DNA from 3 places in the Clostridium novyi NT genome. Region 1 is predicted to be linked to each of the others. Evidence: a T-box and tRNA genes for the amino acid it is inferred to sense, from the RefSeq annotation. Region 1 holds a T-box; the other regions hold tRNA genes.
The links. The T-box of region 1 lies ahead of NT01CX_RS04235 (valine--tRNA ligase). A T-box ahead of a tRNA ligase gene usually reads a tRNA of that ligase, here a tRNA-Val.

Region 1 (6,939 bases):
GTAATATTAGTTAGAAAAGATAAAAAATCTAACTGGTTAATAAGAGACGTTATGTTTAATGGTGATTTATATTAAAGGTGATGTTTTGAAGTTATAAATAAGTCTAACTATTTCAAATACAGTGTAATAACAAAAGGAGATATAAAACATGGGAAACAAAAGAATCAGACAAAATAAAAGGAGAAGAAAGGGTAAAGATTCAAGGAAGTGGATTGGAATTTTATCTGTATTTATTTTGGGTGTAGGGTTAATCAGTTTTTATAAAGGAAAACAGTATATATCAAAAACTAATAAACCTAATAAAAATGTTAAAGTGCAACAAAAGGTAGTATCAGTACATAACAATAAACCACAAAAGAAGTTTGTAGGCACAAATGATGAAGGTAAAAAATACACTTATGATGCTAAAAAGATCTCAGAAAGAATTACTAAGCGACATTATTTTAATAATGGAGAAAAAATAGTGTTTTTAACCTTTGATGACGGAAGTTCTCCATCAGTAACTCCACAGGTTTTAAAAGTATTAAAAGAAGAAGATGTTAAAGCTACATTTTTTCTTATAGGACAAGTTATAGAACAGGGTGGAGATGCGTCTAAAAAATTAGTTAAAGAGATATTTAATAGTGGACATGCTATAGCAAATCATTCATATAGTCACGATTATAATATTTTATATCCTAATAGTAAACTAGATATAGAAGCTTTTAAAAAAGATTTTGAAAAGAATGATTGTATATTAAAGAGTATTTTAGGAGAAAATTTTTCAACAAGAGTTTTAAGATGTCCAGGTGGATATAGGACTTGGAAGGGTATGAATCCATTAAATGATTATCTTAATAAAACTAATAAGGTATCTGTAGATTGGAATGCTTTAAGCAAAGATGCGGAAGGAAAACCTAAAAAAGCAGAAGAGTTAGCTGATTTAGCAATAGAAAGTAGTAAAGGAAAAGATGTAGTTATTTTATTAATGCATGATGCAAGAGGAAAAGAAGAAACAGCTAAAGCTCTTCCTAAAGTAATCAAATACTTTAAAAGTAAAGGATATAAATTTAAAACTTTATCTTAGTAAATAAAAGCTGCCTTATTAAGAATAAATACTATAATGTAGATTTCTTAGTAAGGCAGCCTTTTTTAACAATTAACGGTAACTATTTTATTATCTTCAACTTTTATAATATCTATTTTTATAAGATTATAATAACCAATAATAGTCTCCTTCTGTATTAAATTTCATATACTTAATTTAATGATAAAATATCATTTTAAAAAAGTAAATATTTATATAAAAATTTCTATGAAAGTTAAAATTATATTTATAAACTAAAATATGTAGCATATAATATATGCTATGAGGAATATTAAAATAATAAAAAATAGAATTATATAAAAGGATGATAAATATGATTTACACAGTTACATTTAATCCCTCTTTGGATTATATTGTAAGAGTAGATGAATTTAAAATAGGTGAAGTAAATAGAACAATTGGTGAGGAAATATATCCTGGTGGTAAGGGGATTAATGTTTCTATAGTTTTAAATAATTTAGGTGTTAAAAGTGTAGCATTAGGCTTTGTTTCAGGATTTACAGGAAAAGAAATAGAAAAAAGAGTTAAGGAATATGGAGTAAAAAGCAATTTTATTAAACTTAAAAATGGAAACTCTAGAATAAATGTTAAACTAAAATCTTCAGTTGAGTCGGAGATAAATGCACAGGGTGCAAAGATAGAAAAGGAAGATTTAAATGAATTTTTTTATAAACTACAAGGAGTACAGGAAGATGACTTTTTAGTTCTTTCAGGTAGTATACCAAACACAGTGCCAGAAAATATTTATGAAGATATAATGAAAAAGCTAAAGGATAAACATATAAAAGTTGTAGTAGATGCAACGTCAAATCTTTTACTAAATGTTTTAAAGTATAAACCTTTTTTAATAAAACCTAATCATCATGAACTTGGAGAATTGTTTAATACAACAATAAAAACTGATGAAGATATAATTTATTTTGGAAAGAAATTACAAAGTATGGGAGCAGAAAATGTAGTTATTTCAATGGCCGAAAAGGGTGCTATATTTATTTCATCAAGTGGAGAAGTTATAAAAAGTAAAGCTCCAAAGGGAGTGCTTAAAAATTCTGTAGGGGCAGGAGATTCAATGGTTGCAGGATTTATTTTTGGATATTTAAAAAATAAAGATTTAATGGAGGCTTTTAAATTTGGAGTTGCAACTGGAAGTGCTACTGCATTTTCTAAGGGCTTAGCTACCAAAAGTCAGGTGGAAACATTATTAAAACAAAAAATAATAGCTAAAAGAATAGAGTAATACTAGTTCTTTTAGCTATTAGCTTATATTTATTTCTAATATCATAATCATTTTTTCCATTTTGAATACAAATCTGGCCGTTTGTGTTTTAAAGTTTTAAAAAATTTTTTAGAAACTTTAAGTTTTCTAAGTCCATTAATCATGTGTTTTGGATATTTTTCTTTTCGTGAGCAATTATTTTTTAATCCTATTACTTTTAATTCTCCACTTTTGGTTATAAATATGTGAGATAAACCAGTATCAAGCCGTGTAAATTCTAGTTTTTCAAAGTTTTCTATTATATCTACTAAAGACAGTGCAAGGTTTTCATCTAGGCTATTTTTTTTTATATAATCTATAATACATATACCATTTACATATTCTCTTAGAATATATCCGGTTCTATATTCAAAAACTTTTGGAAAGTATTTATTACCACTAGCATATCTTAATATTAAATATTCACGTCTGCAATTATCAACATTTTTACATACTTTTAATACTCTATTATTAGGTGTTAAATATAGTAATTCAGTTTTACTTCTATGGAGAATTTTACATTTGTATATATTCACTCCAGCAATTATTAAACTTTTCATATTACTACCTCATTTATCAACTTAAAAAACATAAGTTAATATATATTTATAAAATAAAAACTCTTATTATTACAATATTATGAAAACAAAAAACTTGACACTTAAAAAAATAACGGTATAATAAGAAATAATTATATAATATAAAAACAGAGAAAAAGAGGAGTAGGGATAAGGAGTATTAAGAGAGGAAAGTTTATTAGCTGAGAGACTTTCTATATAAATTATCTTGAAGGTAGCTTTGGAGTTTCTTTATTGAAATAATAGTAGATAAAGACGGTGGTCACATCGTTAATTTTAATGAGTGCTTGATTGATTTCGAGAATTAAGGTGGTAACGCGCATTGTCGTCCTTTGGTGGATTGACAGTGCTTTTTTTATTTTGAAAATTATTTAATATAAAATATAAATTTAAGGAGGAGAAATAATGCAAGAAGTTAATATTGCAAAAACTTATGATCCAAAAGAATTCGAAGATAAGTTATATGAAAAATGGGAACAAAAAGGATATTTTACACCAGAAATAGATAAGACTAAAAAACCTTATACTATAATGATGCCGCCACCAAATATAACAGGACAACTTCACTTAGGTCACGCTTTAGATGGAACACTTCAAGACTTTTTAATTAGAACAAAGAGAATGCAAGGATATAGTACACTATGGTTACCAGGAGAAGACCACGCAAGTATAGCAACAGAGGTTAAGGTTGAAAAATCTCTTTTAGAACAAGGTCTACATAAAAAAGAAATGGGAAGAGAAGCATTCCTTGAAAAAGTATGGGATTGGGCTTACAAGTACAGAGACAGAATAAAAACTCAATATCAAAAGCTAGGAATTTCTGCTGACTATACAAGAGAAAGATTTACAATGGATGAAGGCTTAAATAAAGCTGTAAGAAAAGTTTTCGTTGAATTATACAACGAAGGATTAATATACAAAGGAAACAGAATAGTTAACTGGTGTCCTAAATGTCAAACTGCAATATCAGATGCAGAAATTGAATATGAAGAACAAAACGGTCACTTCTGGCACATTAAATATCCAGTAGTAGGTAGCGATGAATTCTTAGAAATAGCTACAACAAGACCAGAAACTATGCTTGGAGACACAGCAGTTGCAGTTAATCCAAATGATGAAAGATACACACACTTAATAGGTAAAAAGTTAATGCTTCCATTAGTAAATAGAGAAATACCTATAGTTGCAGATGAATATGTTGATGTAGAATTTGGAACAGGAGCAGTTAAAATAACTCCAGCCCATGATCCTAACGACTATGAAGTTGGAAAGAGACACAACCTTCCACAAGTAGTTATATTAAATAAAGATGGTAGTATAGCTGAAGGATACGGAAAATATTCAGGACTTGATAGATATGAAGCAAGAAAAGAATTAGTTAAAGATTTAGATGAAGCTGGTTTCTTAGTAAAAATAAAAGAACATGCTCATAATGTAGGAACTCACGATAGATGTGGTAGCACACTTGAACCTATGACATCAGAACAATGGTATGTTAAAATGAAGCCACTTGCAGAACCTGCTATAAAGGTTGTACGTGAAGGTGAAATTAAATTTGTACCTGAAAGATTTTCAAAGACATACTATAACTGGATGGAAAACATTCAAGATTGGTGTATTTCAAGACAATTATGGTGGGGACACAGAATCCCAGTTTGGTACTGTAAAGATTGTGGAGAAGTAATAGTATCTACAGAAGATCCAACTAAGTGTCCAAAATGCGGAAGTGAACATTTAGAACAAGACAAAGATGTACTTGATACTTGGTTCAGTTCAGCACTATGGCCATTCTCAACACTTGGATATCCAGAAAAAACTGAAGACCTTGAATACTTCTATCCAACAAACACATTAGTTACAGGATACGATATAATATTCTTCTGGGTAGCTAGAATGATATTCTCAGGACTTCACAGCATGAAGAAGATACCATTTAATACTGTATTAATTCACGGTATCGTAAGAGATAGTGAAGGAAGAAAGATGTCTAAGTCTTTAGGAAATGGTGTTGATCCTCTTGAAGTTATCGAAAAATACGGTGCAGATGCTCTAAGATTTATGTTAATCACAGGTAATGCTCCAGGAAACGATATTAGATACTACGAAGAAAAAGTAGAAGCAGCTAGAAACTTTGCAAATAAGATCTGGAATGCATCAAGATTTGTTATGATGAACCTTGACAAAGATTTAATGGAAAAATATAAAGATTGCAAAGAGTACACACTTGCAGATAAGTGGATATTATCAAGAATAAACACTGTAGTTAAAGAAGCTACTGAAAACATAGATAAGTTTGAACTTGGTATAGCAGCTCAAAAGATATACGACTTTATGTGGAACGAATTCTGTGACTGGTATATAGAACTTGTAAAACCAGCATTATATGGTGATGATGAAAAAGCTAAAGGTGTAGTATTAAATGTATTAAATGAAGTTCTAAAGAAAGGACTAAAATTATTACACCCAGTAATGCCATTTATAACAGAAGAAATCTACACTAACCTTCCAAATACAGAAGAAACTATAGTAACATCAGCTTGGCCTGTATTTGAAGAAGAATTAAGTGATGCAAAAACAGAAGAACAAATGAATTACATTATAGAAGCTATAAAATCTTTAAGAAATGTAAGATCAGAAATGAATGTTCCTCCTTCAAGAAAAGCTAAAGTTACTATATTTGCAACAGAAGGAAAAGATGCATTTAAACAAGGTACAATTTACTTTGAAAGATTAGCATCAGCATCAGAAGTTGATTTCGTAGATTCTAAAGATAGCATACCAGAAAATACAGTATCAGCTGTAACTAAGGGTGCTGAAATGTTTATGCCTCTTCTAGATCTTGTAGATATTGAAAAAGAATTAGAAAGATTAAATAAAGAAAAAGAAAAGCTACAAAAAGAAATAGAAAGAGTAGAAAAGAAACTTTCCAATGAAAAATTCGTAAGCAAAGCTCCAGAAGCAGTTGTTAATGAAGAAAGAGAAAAAGGAAAGAAATATAAAGAAATGTACGAAGCTGTAATTCAAAGAATAGAAAACTTAAAATAAACACAAAATATTTAAAATACATGGGCTATTTGTCCATGTATTTTAAAGTTAATTATAGAATAAAGGAGATAAACAATGTCAAAAAATTTAGAACTAATGAAAAAAATAATAGAGGAAAAAAAGAAAAAAAGCTCACAACAAATGTCAAAGGGAAGACCGGCTAAGCGCATCGGAGGAAGTAGAAAAGGCATTAATAGTTATAAACAAGGTGGAGTATTTGATAAGTAATTAAATTAAAATTTAAAGGTAGAATGGGGAGAATATCTTGAATTATAAAGAATGTATGAATTATATAGATGATGCTGCAAGGTTTAGTATAAATCTTGGACTGGATAGAACCAAAAGAATATTAGAACTTCTGGGAAATCCACATGATAAAATCAAATGTATACATATAGCAGGTACCAATGGAAAAGGTTCTACAACATCAATGATTAGCTCTATTTTAATTGAAGAAGGGTATAAAGTAGGTATGTATACCTCACCATATATTGAAGAGTTTGAAGAACGAATACAAATAAGTAATACTAATATTTCAAAAGAAGATTTAAGTATATGTGTAACTGAAGTTTATAATGCAGCTAATAAGATACAAGAAGAAGGATACAGTCACCCAACTCAATTTGAAATAATAACATGTGCTGCATTTTTATATTTTTATAACAAAAATGTAGATTATGCAGTTATTGAAGTTGGACTTGGAGGAAGATTTGATTCTACAAATGTAATAACTCCAATATTAAGTGTAATTTCTTCAATTAGCTATGACCACATAAAAATATTAGGTGATACTATAGAAAAAATTGCTATAGAAAAAGCAGGTATAATAAAAAATACAGTTCCTGTAGTTTTATATCCTCAATTAAAAGAAGCGGAAGATGTAATAAAAACTGTGTGCCAGGAGAGAAAATCTCCACTTAAAATGTTAGACATAGAATGTGCAAAATATATAAATTGCAATGATATAAAATTAA
Region 2 (6,939 bases), 1.3 Mb from region 1:
ACATCCCCATTAAATACTCCAACCCCTTCTTCACTATGATCATATATAGATGTCCATTTTAGATTATAGTTATTTTTTGTTTGCATCACCTTGTCTCCAACTCTAAATGTTACATCTCTAAATTCCAATTCGTCTTTATCTTTAGCTTTAGGATTTAATACTTCTTGAAGTCTCAAATTTAAATTTTCTATTCCTAAAAGTCCCTTTCTCATAGGAGATAGTATTTGGATATCCTTTATTTTGTTCCAATTTTGATTAAAGTTAGGAAGTCTTTTATCTATAAGTCCCACCAATGTATCTAATATTTTGTCCGACTCTTGAGAGTTTAAAAAATAAAAATCCTTTCCTTTTTTATTTAGTATAGGCATTTCACCATTGTTTATTTTATGTGCATTAACTACAATCATGCTTTCCTCAGCCTGCCTAAATATATCTCTTAATCTAACTACATTTATACATTTACTCTCTATTAGATCACGAAGAACATTTCCAGGTCCAACTGACGGTAACTGATCTGCGTCTCCCACAATTATAAGTCTAGTTCCCATAGGTATAGCCTTTAGGAGATTATTCATAAGCAGTATATCTATCATTGAGGCTTCATCTACTATTACAACATCACATTGAAGTGGCGATTCTTCTGTTTTTAGAAATTCCATATTATCATCATCACTAAATCCAAGTTCTAATAATCTATGTATTGTTTTAGATTCTCTTCCTGTAGCTTCACTCATTCTTTTAGCTGCTCTTCCTGTTGGAGCTGCCATAAATACAGTCATAGAGGCATTTTCAAATATCTCTGTAATACATTTTATTATAGTGGTTTTTCCCGTACCAGGTCCCCCTGTTATTATCTCAATTCCACCTTCAAATGCACCCTTTATAGCTTGTATTTGAGTAGGCGCAAAGCTTATATTATTATCTTTTTCGAACTCTTGTATTTTATCATCTACATCTATATTTAACTTTCCATAATCACTTGTGCTTAAAGTCAATATTTTACTTGTAACAGACAATTCACAGTAATAATAAGGCATTGTAAATACATATTCTTCATTATTTATAGTCTCAATTTTTAATTTTCCATTTAATACTGTCTCTTGAATGTTATTCATAATTTCTTCTTCATTAACCCCAAGCACATCTACTGATTGCTTTAATAACTTTTCTAATGGCATACATGTATTTCCCATACCACAAAATTGATTTACTATGTACTTTATACCACATTGAATTCTAAAAGGTGAATTGGATTCAATCCCTAAGCTTCTGGCTATTTTATCTGCTGTCTTAAATCCTATTCCTGATATATCTTCCGTTAGTGTATAAGGATTTTGTTTCACAACTGCAATAGAATCATGACCATATTTTTTATGTATCTTTACACACTGCTTTGCTGTTACTCCATAAGTCTGTAAAAACACCATTATGTTTCTTACTTCTCTTTGTTTTGAGTATGATTTAGCTATGGTTTCAATCTTTTTTGTACCTATCCCATCAATCTCTTTAAGTTTTTCAATATCTTCATCTAATACATCTAGTGTTTTTTCTCCAAAATGTTCTACTATTTTTTTCGCAGTTACAGGTCCTATTCCTGATATAATACCTGAAGATAAGTATTTTTCTATTCCTTCTAAAGAATTTGGAACTATTTCTTCGCAAGATGTAACTTTAAATTGCTGTCCAAAGTGAGGATGATTAACCCACTGACCCTGTAATTTTAGATTTTGACCTTCCATTACATATGGTATACACCCTGTTATAGTTATTCTCTTTTTATTAGATTTTACATGAGCTACTACATAACCATTTTCTTCATTTTTAAATACTATACCTTCTACAGTTCCATTTAACTCAGTCATAGCAAACCCTCTCCTAAACTTAATTCATTTAAATTAATTATAAGATATAGCTATATTATTCTCAACTAATAAAAGACCAATACCTACTCGGCATTGGTCTTTCTATAATCATTTATATAATTAGATGTATTTTTTTATTTCGTCAACTTTATTTAATTGTTCCCATGGAAGTTCTACATCAGTTCTACCAAAGTGACCGTATGCAGCTGTTTGCCTGTATATTGGTCTCTTTAATTCTAAATCTCTAATAATTGCTCCTGGTCTTAAATCGAAAACTTTATTTACGATATCTACTATTTTGCTATCTTCAATTTTTTCTGTACCAAAAGTATTTACTAAAAGTGATACTGGACGAGCAACTCCTATAGCATAAGCAAGACCTATTTCGATCTTATCTGCAACACCTGCTGCAACTAAGTTTTTAGCAACCCATCTTGCTGCATAAGCTGCTGATCTATCAACCTTTGTTGGGTCTTTTCCAGAGAAAGCACCACCGCCGTGTCTTCCTGATCCGCCGTATGTATCAACTATTATTTTTCTTCCTGTAAGACCTGTATCTCCATGAGGTCCACCTATTACAAATCTTCCTGTTGGGTTAATGTAATATTTTGTTTCGTCATCTAACCATTCATTAGGTACAACAGTCTTTATTACATGTTCCATAATATCCTTTTGAATTTGTTCTTGAGTAACTTCTGGATCATGTTGTGTAGATACAACTACTGCATCTATTCTAACTGGTTTGTTATCTTCGTATTCAACTGTAACTTGAGTTTTACCATCTGGTCTTAAATATGCTAATGTACCATTCTTTCTAACTTCAGCTAATTTTCTTGAAAGTTTATGAGCCATGTTAATTGGTAGTGGCATATATTCTTTTGTTTCGTTTGTAGCAAAACCAAACATTATACCTTGGTCTCCAGCACCAATTGCTTCTACATCGTCTTTTTGTCCTTGTCTTGATTCTAAAGCTTCATCAACACCCATAGCTATATCTTGTGATTGTTCATCTATAGATGTTAATACAGAACAAGTTTCTGCATCAAAGCCATATTTTGCTCTTGTATATCCGATATCTGAAATAACTTCTCTTACAACTTTAGGAATATCAACATAACAATTAGTTGATATTTCTCCCATAACCATAACCATTCCTGTAGTTACTGCTGTTTCACAAGCAACTCTTCCATTTGGGTCATTTTTTAATATAGCATCTAATATAGCATCAGAAATTTGGTCGCACATTTTATCTGGATGTCCTTCTGTAACGGACTCCGAAGTAAATAATCTTCTCATTTATATATACCTCCCAAAAATAAAACCTCTTCTTAGAATTTAAAAGAAGAGGTTGTTTAATCACTTTAAATTCTTATCTTGCAGATTATACTGCAGGAATTAGCACCTTAGTATTTATTTATATACTGGTTGCCGGGCTTCATAGGGCCATTCCCTCCACCTCTCTTGATAAGATGTTACTTATCCAATATTGAATTTTCGAATTTAATATTAACATATACACATTACTATGTCAATAATAGTATACTGTTATTTGTAAGTTATAATAACAAACTAATACAAATTTATAATATATATTTTAATGCAAAATAAAATAAGAGACATATTAATGTCTCTTAGATGGTGGAGGAAGATGGATTCGAACCATCGAAGCGAAACGCAACAGATTTACAGTCTGCCCCCTTTGGCCACTCGGGAATTCCTCCATATTTAGTTTTGAAATATCTATGCCAACTGTTTTATAAATGGTGGGCACAACAGGGCTCGAACCTGTGACCCCCTGCTTGTAAGGCAGATGCTCTCCCAGCTGAGCTATGCGCCCATTTATAAATGGTGGAGGAAGATGGATTCGAACCATCGAAGCGAAACGCAACAGATTTACAGTCTGCCCCCTTTGGCCACTCGGGAATTCCTCCTTGTTGGTGCTGGCACCAGGACTTGAACCCGGAACCTACTGATTACAAGTCAGTTGCTCTACCAGTTGAGCCATGCCAGCTTACTTTATCTTTTGTTTTCTCGTTGACACTTCCCCGCGCCAACGAATATTAGTATACATTGATATTTAATTTATTTCAAACGTCATTTTTATCTATTTAAACAGATTTTCTTTTATTTTATTCATTTTTCACCATTATTCTCATTTTTACTCATGTATTTGATTTTAAATATTCATATTTTCCCCTCTTTATTTGTGTAGTTTACTATATTATAATAAGGTTCATAATTTCATTTAATTTGGAGGATACATATGCAAAAATTATTAAGCAGACTACGTAGAGCTGTAGTCGATTTTGATTTAATTCAAGCTGGTGACAAAATAGCTGTAGGTTTATCCGGTGGTAAGGATAGCATAACTTTATTATATTTACTTAACGCATACAAAAGATTTTCTCCAGAACCTTTTGAGCTAATAGCAATCACTTTAGATCCAGGTGCTGGGGCAGACTTTTCTGAAATGATAAGAATTTGTAAAGAATTAAATGTTCCATATTATTTATTTAAAACTAAAATCAAGGAAATAGTTTTTGATATAAGAAAAGAATCTAACCCTTGCTCTTTATGTGCAAATTTAAGAAGAGGTTCTCTAAATGATCATGCTAAAAAACTTGGCTGTAATAAAGTAGCTTTAGGACATCATAAAAATGACGCTATTGAAACTTTACTTATGTCCATGTTCTATGAAGGTCGTATAAATACATTTTCACCTGACACATATTTAAGCCGTACAGATCTTCATATAATAAGACCTATGATTTACATTGATGAACAAAACATAAAAACATTTATTAAGAACTCTAATATACCTATAGTTGAAAACCCTTGTCCTGCAAATGGGTTTACTAAAAGAGAATATATGAAGGATCTTACATATTCTCTTGAAAAAGATATACCAGGATTAAAAAATAATCTTCTTAATTCACTTTCAAATATAGAGCAACTTAATATATGGCATAAAAAAATTAAATAAATTTTTCTTTTACAATAAAAGGTTGATACAAATTCAACCTTTTTCTTTTTGACTTTCATAATGTTTAAAAGCCTTACATATAAATTATCAAGGAGGTGTGGCTTTTGAATAAAGTTCGAGTTCACTATGATGATAATTTATCTTATTATGAAATAGCCTATTTTTTTAAAGATTACATTAACGAAGATACTATTATTGTATGTATTGGTACAGATAGATGTATAGGGGATTGTCTAGGACCTTTAGTAGGTACTATGTTAACTCTTAAAAACTTTCCTCTAAAAGTGTACGGAACAATTTCTAATCCAATACATGCTTTAAACATAGATAAAAAATTAAAAGAAATAAAACATTTATATCCAAATTGCAATATAATAGGCATAGATGCTTGTTTAGGTAACGAAAAAAATATAGGAGAAATTCAAGCTAGAACATCCCCTATTCACCCTGGAAAAGGTGTTGGAAAATCACTTCCTAACGTAGGTAAAACCTCCATAATAGGTATTGTAGATTCTAGCGATTCTAATGAACTATTTACCAATAGAAATATAAGATTAGATCTTATTGTTAATATGTCAAAAGTTATTGTACATTCTTTAATACATGCATATTATCTTTATCAGCTAAAAAATAGATATAATGATTGAGTGGAATATAAAACGCCCTATAATAAAATTATAGGGCGTTTTATATTAAGTATAGATTAATCTATTAAGTTTATATCTCTTCCTTTATAAGATGCATCTATTTTATCTAAGAACTTTAGTACATTTCCAGTACCAAGTGCCACTGATGAAACAGATTCTTCTGCAACAGATACAGGAACTTTTGTTACTTGTTCAATTAATTTATCTAAACCATGTAATAAAGCTCCGCCACCAGTCATAACAATACCTTTATCAGCTATATCAGCTGCAAGTTCTGGTGGAGTTTTTTCTAGTACTGAGTGAGTGCATTCTGCAATAGCATTAACAGATTCACTTAGAGCTTCTCTCATCTCTTCTGATGTTATTGTTAAATTCTTAGGAAGACCAGTAACCAAATCTCTTCCCTTGATATCCATTGTTGCATTTTCTTCTCTCTTAAATGCAGTACCTATGTTTATTTTTAATTGTTCCGCTGTTCTTTCGCCTATCATAAGCTTGTGTTTTTTTCTTATGTATTTTATTATATCTTCATCAAAATTATCTCCGGCAATTTTAATTGAATTTCTAACAACCATACCGCCTAATGAGATTACCGCAATATCAGTAGTTCCTCCACCAATATCAATAACCATATTACCACTTGCCTTAGTTATATCAAGACCAGATCCAATAGCAGCCGCTAAAGGTTCTTCTATTAAGAACACTTTTTTAGCTCCAGCATTTACTGCTGCATCTTTTACAGCTCTTTTTTCCACCTCTGTAGCTTCACATGGAACACATATAACAACCCTTGGAGCTCCTACTTTTTTCTTTCCACATGCTTTTCTAATAAAATGTTTTAACATTCTTTCAGTTATATCATAATCAGATATAACTCCATCCTTCAAAGGACGAATAGCTACTATATTTCCTGGTGTTCTTCCTATCATTTGTCTTGCTTCTTCTCCAACTGCTAAAACCTTGTTTTTATTTCTATCAATAGCGACAACTGATGGTTCTTGTAATACAATTCCTTTTCCTTTAATATAAACTAGTACTGTGGCTGTACCTAAATCTATCCCCATATCTGTACTCATTCTGAAAAACATTCCAATTTTCACTCCTGCTCTTTGCTATATATTCTACTCTATGACATTATCTATACTTATTATATACGTTTATGTTGATTTATTCCATAGGATTACATAAAATTACTTATATTTCGCATAAAAACAGGATTTTTTTTAACCTTCTAATGTTTTATATTTCATTCTAGTGGCTTTTCCACCTCTTATATGTCTCTCTGATTTATTTAAATCTAACACATCCTTAGCCTCTTTGGCTACTTGTGGATTTATTTTAGGTAATCTTTCAGTCATATCTTTGTGTATCGTACTTTTACTTACGCCAAAAACTTTAGCTGTTTTCCTTATTGTAGCTTTAGATTCGATTATATACTTTGCGACTT
Region 3 (6,939 bases), 890 kb from region 1:
TACTAAAGCATTTTTACTTTGTCCTGATTTTATAAATTGGCTTGCAACAGAAAGTGCATACATGAATCCAGTGCAAGCGGCATTTATATCAAAACATGTAGCCTTTGTAGCACCTATAGCATCTTGAACAATACAAGCCGTGGAGGGTACGAAGCAATCTGGTGTACATGTGGCTACAATGATTAAATCTAATTCATCAGCTTTTATAGAGGATTTTCTTAATACATCCTTTGCTGACTTTATTGCCATGTGAGATGTATTTTCACCTTTTGAAATTCTTCTTTCTTTAATTCCAGTTCTCTCTCTTATCCATTTATCATTAGTATCTACAATCTTTGAAATGTCCTCATTTGTAACGATGTTATCTGGCACATATCTACCAGTGTTCTCAATCTTTACATTATACATATTATTTATTCCTTTTTATCTTCATTTTTTTCTAAGTAGTTGTTTTTAAAAAAGTCATTTAGTTTACCAAGTGCAGCTGCTAAAAGAACCTCTTCTTCATCAGTTAATCCATCTATTGTTGCCTTTATCATATCTGAATGAAATTTTTCGTGAACCCTATATGCAAGCTTGCCCTTTTTAGTAAGCACAATCTTAACTACCCTTCTGTCATTTTCATCTTTCTGTCTCTCAACATACTCTTTTTTCACTAAATTGTTTATTGCAGTAGTTAATGTTCCAACAGTTATTCCAAGGTCTCCTGCAACCTCTGACATGGTTCTTGGCTTATACATTCCAATAGCTTCTATTGTATGTATTTCTGTTACTGATAAATCATTTAACTTTCCTGACTTTAATGCTGTCTGCTCAATAGTTAATATCTCATTAAAGGTACTAACTAAAAGTTCATTTAAAATTGTTTTTATATTCTTATCCACTATATATCACGCATCCCTCTAAGTTTAAAATTACTTTAACTAAAATATATTTGGATAATCAAATATTTTGATAGTCAAAGTATATATCAAAAAATCCTTTGTGTAAACTATAAAAGTTTCTTAAATTTTTGTATATTTTCATTAAAAATTAAGTATTACTCCTATTTATTTTAACTTTCTTTGTTTTTTAATTTATAATATAACTTTATTTATATTAATTATTATTTTATTTTTAGTTCTCTAAATCTATTTAAAGCTGCCATAATCTCATGTTTTCTAACTATAGCAAGATTTCCCCCTCCACCTTTTTTAGAAGAAACTACAATGAGTCCTTTTTCCTTAATATCTTCAACAACTTTACCTACTACATCATGTAAGTTTAACTTGTCATTAACAGTATTCTCTTTTATGTATTTTATAATTTCTCCAATGGTATTAACTTGGCTTCTATCTACTATTTGCTCTAAATATCTTAAATTTATTTCAGATTTATTATAAAGAAGTGCTTCCTTTCCAACAGATTTTATTTTTACTCCTTTATATCCTTCCTTAAAGCTATTTTTAAGTAAAACTCTATTAAAATTTAAAGAATACCTATCTTTATTTATATCTATATTATTACTATTCTCATTACTGTTTTTACTTATTTCCTTAGCCTTTTTAGTTACATCTAAAATCCTATATTCATCCATCATAATTACATTGTCAGCTATAGAAAAATAGTCTCCAGAACTTCCTACAACTATAATAGTTGAAATCCCGTTTTTCTCATATATTTCTCTTGCCCTTAATATAAATGGGGTTATAGGCTCCTTATCATCACTTACAAGTAACTGCATATTCTTATCTCTAATCATAAAATTAGTTGCACTTGTATCTTCATCAATAAGAAATACCCTTGCCCTACTTTCTATTGCCTCAACAATATTTGCAGCCTCTGATGTACTTCCACTGGCATTTTCAGTAGTAAATTTAACTGTGTCCTTTCCATTTGGAAGATTGTTTATGAACATTGATATATCTACTTTTTCGATGCTTCTTCCATCTTCTGCTCTAATCTTCACCGCAGTGTCATCTGTTATTACAAATTCACGCCCATCACCTTTAATGTGATTATAAACTCCAAGTTCTAGGGCCTTTAAAAGTGTAGACTTACCGTGGTATCCTCCGCCTACAATTAAGGTTATTCCCTTCTTAATACCCATTCCAGATATTTTGCCCTTGTTTGGAAGATTTATTTCCAACTCAAGTTCTTTAGGACTTAAAAACTTAACTGCATTGTTCTTTAATGGTTTTTCTGATACTCCACTTTCTCTTGGAAGTATAGAGCCATTAGCTACAAAAGCACACAACTGAAGTTCATTTAATTTATTTCTTATATAATTTTGATCTTCTGAAAGACGCACACTTTCTATTAACTTTTCTTTATTAATATTATTGAAATATAAAGTTTTATCTACTATTTTGGGTATAAAATTAAAAAAGATCTCTTCAGCTTCTTTTGATAAAACCCTTCTTCCATTTGCCGGAAGACCCACTTCTATCCTAGCTTCAACCTTATTTTTATCAATACAAATAGCTGTTCTATCTAATACTTCTTGACCGCAACTATCTATACTTAAAAGTCCACTTTTTCCTGAACCCTTAACTCTAGAATAAATCTTATTTATATTTTCATAAAATAAACGAGCTAAAAAATCCGTTAAAGCTATTCTTCTGTAAGATTCATCAAAAAGGTTTTCTGGAAACTTAGAATTTTTCTGATTTACACTAATTCTAACTCTAGAAGGACTTGCAAATGGATCTCCTTGAACACTATCTACATGTAATATGTATTTTCCAAAATCATAGGCTCCAGCTATATCCTTATATGCCTTATACCCTTTACCATTTATACTTTTTAATATATTTAATAAATCTACTGAATTCTTCAATAAACTTCCTCCTACCATAAACTTATGTATTTAAAATACCACCAAATATTGTTTATTTCAATAAATGTAATTTTTCTTCCATTCTTTAATTAATTGAGTAAAACCCATTATTTTGTTATAATTAAATTTAAAGTTACTATATATAGTGTTTATAATAGAAAGGTGTGACTGCATGAACACATTCATGTTTAACCACAAGAATGTCAAGTACACTCTTGTAAGTAACATATTTATAGATAAATTTATGACATCAGCTAGAGGGCAATACGTAAAGGTCTATTTACTTGGTCTTAGATATTGTATGTCTGGTGAACTTGGGGTAAACTCTGCTAGTATTGCAGATACTCTTCACATATTAGAAGATGATGTTATGAATGCATGGAATTACTGGAGTGATGAAGGGGTAATTAAGATGAATTCCCTTGACGATTCAGGTACTTATTCTATAGAATTTTTAGATTTAGACAATGCACCAAAACAAGACCCTACAGATACTGCTATACTATCAAAATTAAAGGATAATTCTATTAAGGGTATGATGAAAGAAATAGAACAACTCCTAGCACGTCCTCTTTCAAATAAAGAAATGACAATGTATTTAAGCTGGCAAAAAGACTTTGATTTTTCTCCAGAACTTATACTTCTTTTAATGCAGTATAGCGTTTCAAAAGGAAAACGTGATTACAGATATATTGAAAAAATAGCAATAGCATGGCATGATGCTAAAATTAAAACAGTTGATGATGCCCAAGCTTTTATTAAAGCTCATGAAGACAAATGGCTTAACATTAAAAAGATATTAAATTACCTAGGAATTAAAAATTCAGAAGTTATGAAGCCACAGGAGCAAATGCTTGATAAATGGATTAGTGTTTACAAATTTCCTTTAGATATAATATATAAAGCTTGCGATATTTGTTTTGAAAGATTAAATAAAGCTGAATTTAAATATATAGATGGAATTCTAAATAATTGGTTTAAAAATGATTTAAGAACTATTGAAGATATAGAAAAGAAAGATAAATTAAAAGGTAACTTTAAGAAAAAGAACTATTATGGCAATAATACTAATACTAGCACAGATTCATTTAATAACTATGAGCAACGCTCTTATGACTTTAGTGAACTAGAAAAAAAATTACTAGGATGGGATAATGATGATTAAGGGTTACCAACATAAGATTTTAAAAATGTACGAAAAAATAAGAGAAGATGAAACACATAATCTTAAAAATAGAAAAGAAGAAGTTTACTCTAAGTTTCCTGAGATTGAGGAACTGGAAAAAGAGATAAATAAACTATGTGTAAAACTTTCTATAAGTGCATTTAAACCAATAAAAAATAGAGAAGAATTCTTACATGACCTACGTGAAAAAATAACTGACCTTAGAATGAAGAAAACAGAACTTTTAGTGTCTAATGGTTATGATATGGATTATCTAAAAACTAGATACCAATGTCCTAAATGCAAAGATACAGGTTTTATTGGACCAACTAAATGTGAATGTTATAAACCAAAATTAATTAAGCTTTACTATGAAAACTCTGAACTTAGTCAGCTACTTAGGACTAATAATTTTAGAAACTTTAAATATGACTATTATCCATCAACTAGAGATAGTGAAAATCCCAAAAGTTCTAGAAAGAACATGGAAGAGATAATAAAAACTATTATGTACTTTATAGAAACTTTTGATAGTGGAAAAGATAATCTCTTGTTTTATGGAAATTCAGGCACAGGAAAGACTTTTTTAACTCACTGTATTGCAAAGGAACTTCTAGACAGAGGAAATTTAGTAATTTATAGAACCGCTGAAGATCTTATTAAAAACCTTAGAGAAATAAGACTTGAAAATAATTACGAACTTGAAGATATACTTATCAATTGTGACTTACTTATAATTGACGATTTAGGTACTGAACAAATAAGTAATTTCACTAAAACAGAACTTTTTAATCTTTTAAATAAGAGAATACTTAAAAATAAAAAAATGGTTATTTCAACAAACTATACTTTAGAATCATTACTTAAAACATATTCTGAAAGAATAACTTCAAGATTATTTGGTAACTTCACTTTATGTAAATTTTATGGTGAAGATATACGTGTTAAAATAAATTTATCAAAAATGAGGTCTCAAAATTTATAGATATATCGGTTAGACCATACTAAAAAACGAGTAAATTATGAATACTATAATTTACTCGTTTTTTTTGCTTATATATTTTATATATACAACTAGATTTATACTTTTTAATTAATTAACAAAAAAATAAAAAACTAAGTAAAATTACTTAGTTTTTACTGGTGCTGGCACCAGGACTTGAACCCGGAACCTACTGATTACAAGTCAGTTGCTCTACCAGTTGAGCCATGCCAGCTAATATGGCGACCTAGAAGGGACTCGAACCCTCGACCTCCGGCGTGACAGGCCGGCACTCTAACCAACTGAGCCACTAGGCCACATTTGTTTTATGGTGGGCACAACAGGGCTCGAACCTGTGACCCCCTGCTTGTAAGGCAGATGCTCTCCCAGCTGAGCTATGCGCCCATAAAACTGTAAATGGTGACTCCTAGGGGAATCGAACCCCTGTTACCACCGTGAAAGGGTGGTGTCTTAACCGCTTGACCAAGGAGCCTTATTAAATTTTAAAATTGGTGCTGGCACCAGGACTTGAACCCGGAACCTACTGATTACAAGTCAGTTGCTCTACCAGTTGAGCCATGCCAGCTAATATATGGCGACCTAGAAGGGACTCGAACCCTCGACCTCCGGCGTGACAGGCCGGCACTCTAACCAACTGAGCCACTAGGCCACATTTTGTTTTATGGTGGGCACAACAGGGCTCGAACCTGTGACCCCCTGCTTGTAAGGCAGATGCTCTCCCAGCTGAGCTATGCGCCCATAAAACTGTAAATGGTGACTCCTAGGGGAATCGAACCCCTGTTACCACCGTGAAAGGGTGGTGTCTTAACCGCTTGACCAAGGAGCCTTGGTTTAATCTTTTGTTTTTCAAGTGTTTCGTTTCCGTCACACCCGACGAAGAATATATTACATGATATTTGATAAAGTGTCAACACATTTTCTGCATTTTTTTTTAATTTTATTATTTATTTTTTGTCATGTTATAGTTTTCAACCCCTAAAACCCTTATTTAATGGGAGTTTCGTCATTTTTCAAAATATAAAAATTTATTATATATTTTTATATTTCTTTATATAATTAATGCTATTTTTATTATTTTTTCTCTATTTTTATTTTTAAATTTATAAGTTTTTTGTACTAATTTTATTCTTTTATTTTTATTTTTTAGCTTTTTGTCTATTAAATTTTATTCTTTTTCTTTATTAAGATATAATAAAATATAAATGCATAACATAAGGAGAGATCATTTTGAAACATGATGTTATTATAGTTGGCGGAGGTGCCTCCGGAATCATAGCAGCTATTAATGCTAAAAATTTAGGATTAGACGTTGCCATAATAGAATCTAATAATAGAATTGCAAAAAAACTTTTAACAACAGGAAACGGTCGTTGTAATATTACAAATGAAAATATAACACTTGATAGATACCATAGCGAAAATAAAAGCTTTTTTAAAACTATTTTATCAAAATTTACTGTAGATAAAATCGAGGAATTTTTTAAAACTATAGGTATTTACCTTACAACTTTAGAGAACGGTAAAATGTATCCTATGTCCCTTCAAGCTTCATCTGTAATAGACGTATTAAAATCTACCTTAGAAGAGAGAGAAATACCTATTTACTTAGAAACTAAAGTAAAGGATATTATCCACTCTAAAAAAGGTTTTAAAATCTTTACTTCTTCAAATGATGATTTAACTAAAGAATTTAACTGCAATAAGTTAATTCTGTGTTGTGGAGGAAAATCAGCTCCTAAAACCGGCTCAGATGGCTCAGGATTTACTTTAGCTAAGAAATTAGGTCATAGCATTATAGAACCTATTCCAGCCCTTGTACAGCTTAAATTAGATTATAAAAAGCTAAAATCAATATCTGGGGTTAAGTTTGATGGAAGCGCTAAAATATTTATAGATAATGAATTTGTTCAAGAAGAACTTGGAGAGATTTTGTTTACTGATTATGGTATTTCA

Region 2: it has a tRNA-Val gene. The T-box ahead of NT01CX_RS04235 (valine--tRNA ligase) is inferred to sense a tRNA for this amino acid. The anticodon was not compared.
Region 3: it has a tRNA-Val gene. The T-box ahead of NT01CX_RS04235 (valine--tRNA ligase) is inferred to sense a tRNA for this amino acid. The anticodon was not compared.

Annotation. Positions count from the first base shown of each region.
Region 1 covers NC_008593.1:930,947-937,885, forward strand. The annotation lists gene NT01CX_RS04215 (DUF4829 domain-containing protein) at 1-75, shown strand, start outside; gene NT01CX_RS04220 (polysaccharide deacetylase family protein) at 149-1,066, shown strand; gene pfkB (1-phosphofructokinase) at 1,401-2,324, shown strand; gene NT01CX_RS04230 (hypothetical protein) at 2,372-2,902, opposite strand; T-box leader at 3,043-3,256, shown strand; gene NT01CX_RS04235 (valine--tRNA ligase) at 3,326-5,965, shown strand; gene NT01CX_RS12230 (hypothetical protein) at 6,041-6,193, shown strand; gene NT01CX_RS04240 (bifunctional folylpolyglutamate synthase/dihydrofolate synthase) at 6,231-6,939, shown strand, end outside.
Region 2 covers NC_008593.1:2,202,208-2,209,146, forward strand. The annotation lists gene NT01CX_RS10205 (SF1B family DNA helicase RecD2) at 1-1,862, opposite strand, end outside; gene metK (methionine adenosyltransferase) at 1,983-3,158, opposite strand; SAM riboswitch class I at 3,229-3,333, opposite strand; tRNA gene NT01CX_RS10215 (tRNA-Tyr) at 3,499-3,583, opposite strand; tRNA gene NT01CX_RS10220 (tRNA-Val) at 3,624-3,699, opposite strand; tRNA gene NT01CX_RS10225 (tRNA-Tyr) at 3,709-3,793, opposite strand; tRNA gene NT01CX_RS10230 (tRNA-Thr) at 3,798-3,873, opposite strand; gene NT01CX_RS10235 (tRNA 2-thiocytidine(32) synthetase TtcA) at 4,126-4,845, shown strand; gene yyaC (spore protease YyaC) at 4,950-5,492, shown strand; gene NT01CX_RS10245 (rod shape-determining protein) at 5,549-6,580, opposite strand; gene spoIIID (sporulation transcriptional regulator SpoIIID) at 6,716-6,939, opposite strand, start outside.
Region 3 covers NC_008593.1:35,975-42,913, reverse strand. The annotation lists gene NT01CX_RS00275 (beta-ketoacyl-ACP synthase III) at 1-408, opposite strand, end outside; gene NT01CX_RS00270 (MarR family winged helix-turn-helix transcriptional regulator) at 414-884, opposite strand; gene NT01CX_RS00265 (ABC-ATPase domain-containing protein) at 1,106-2,818, opposite strand; gene NT01CX_RS00260 (DnaD domain protein) at 2,991-3,983, shown strand; gene NT01CX_RS00255 (ATP-binding protein) at 3,976-4,968, shown strand; tRNA gene NT01CX_RS00250 (tRNA-Thr) at 5,125-5,200, opposite strand; tRNA gene NT01CX_RS00245 (tRNA-Asp) at 5,206-5,282, opposite strand; tRNA gene NT01CX_RS00240 (tRNA-Val) at 5,295-5,370, opposite strand; tRNA gene NT01CX_RS00235 (tRNA-Glu) at 5,384-5,458, opposite strand; tRNA gene NT01CX_RS00230 (tRNA-Thr) at 5,476-5,551, opposite strand; tRNA gene NT01CX_RS00225 (tRNA-Asp) at 5,559-5,635, opposite strand; tRNA gene NT01CX_RS00220 (tRNA-Val) at 5,649-5,724, opposite strand; tRNA gene NT01CX_RS00215 (tRNA-Glu) at 5,738-5,812, opposite strand; gene NT01CX_RS00210 (NAD(P)/FAD-dependent oxidoreductase) at 6,214-6,939, shown strand, end outside.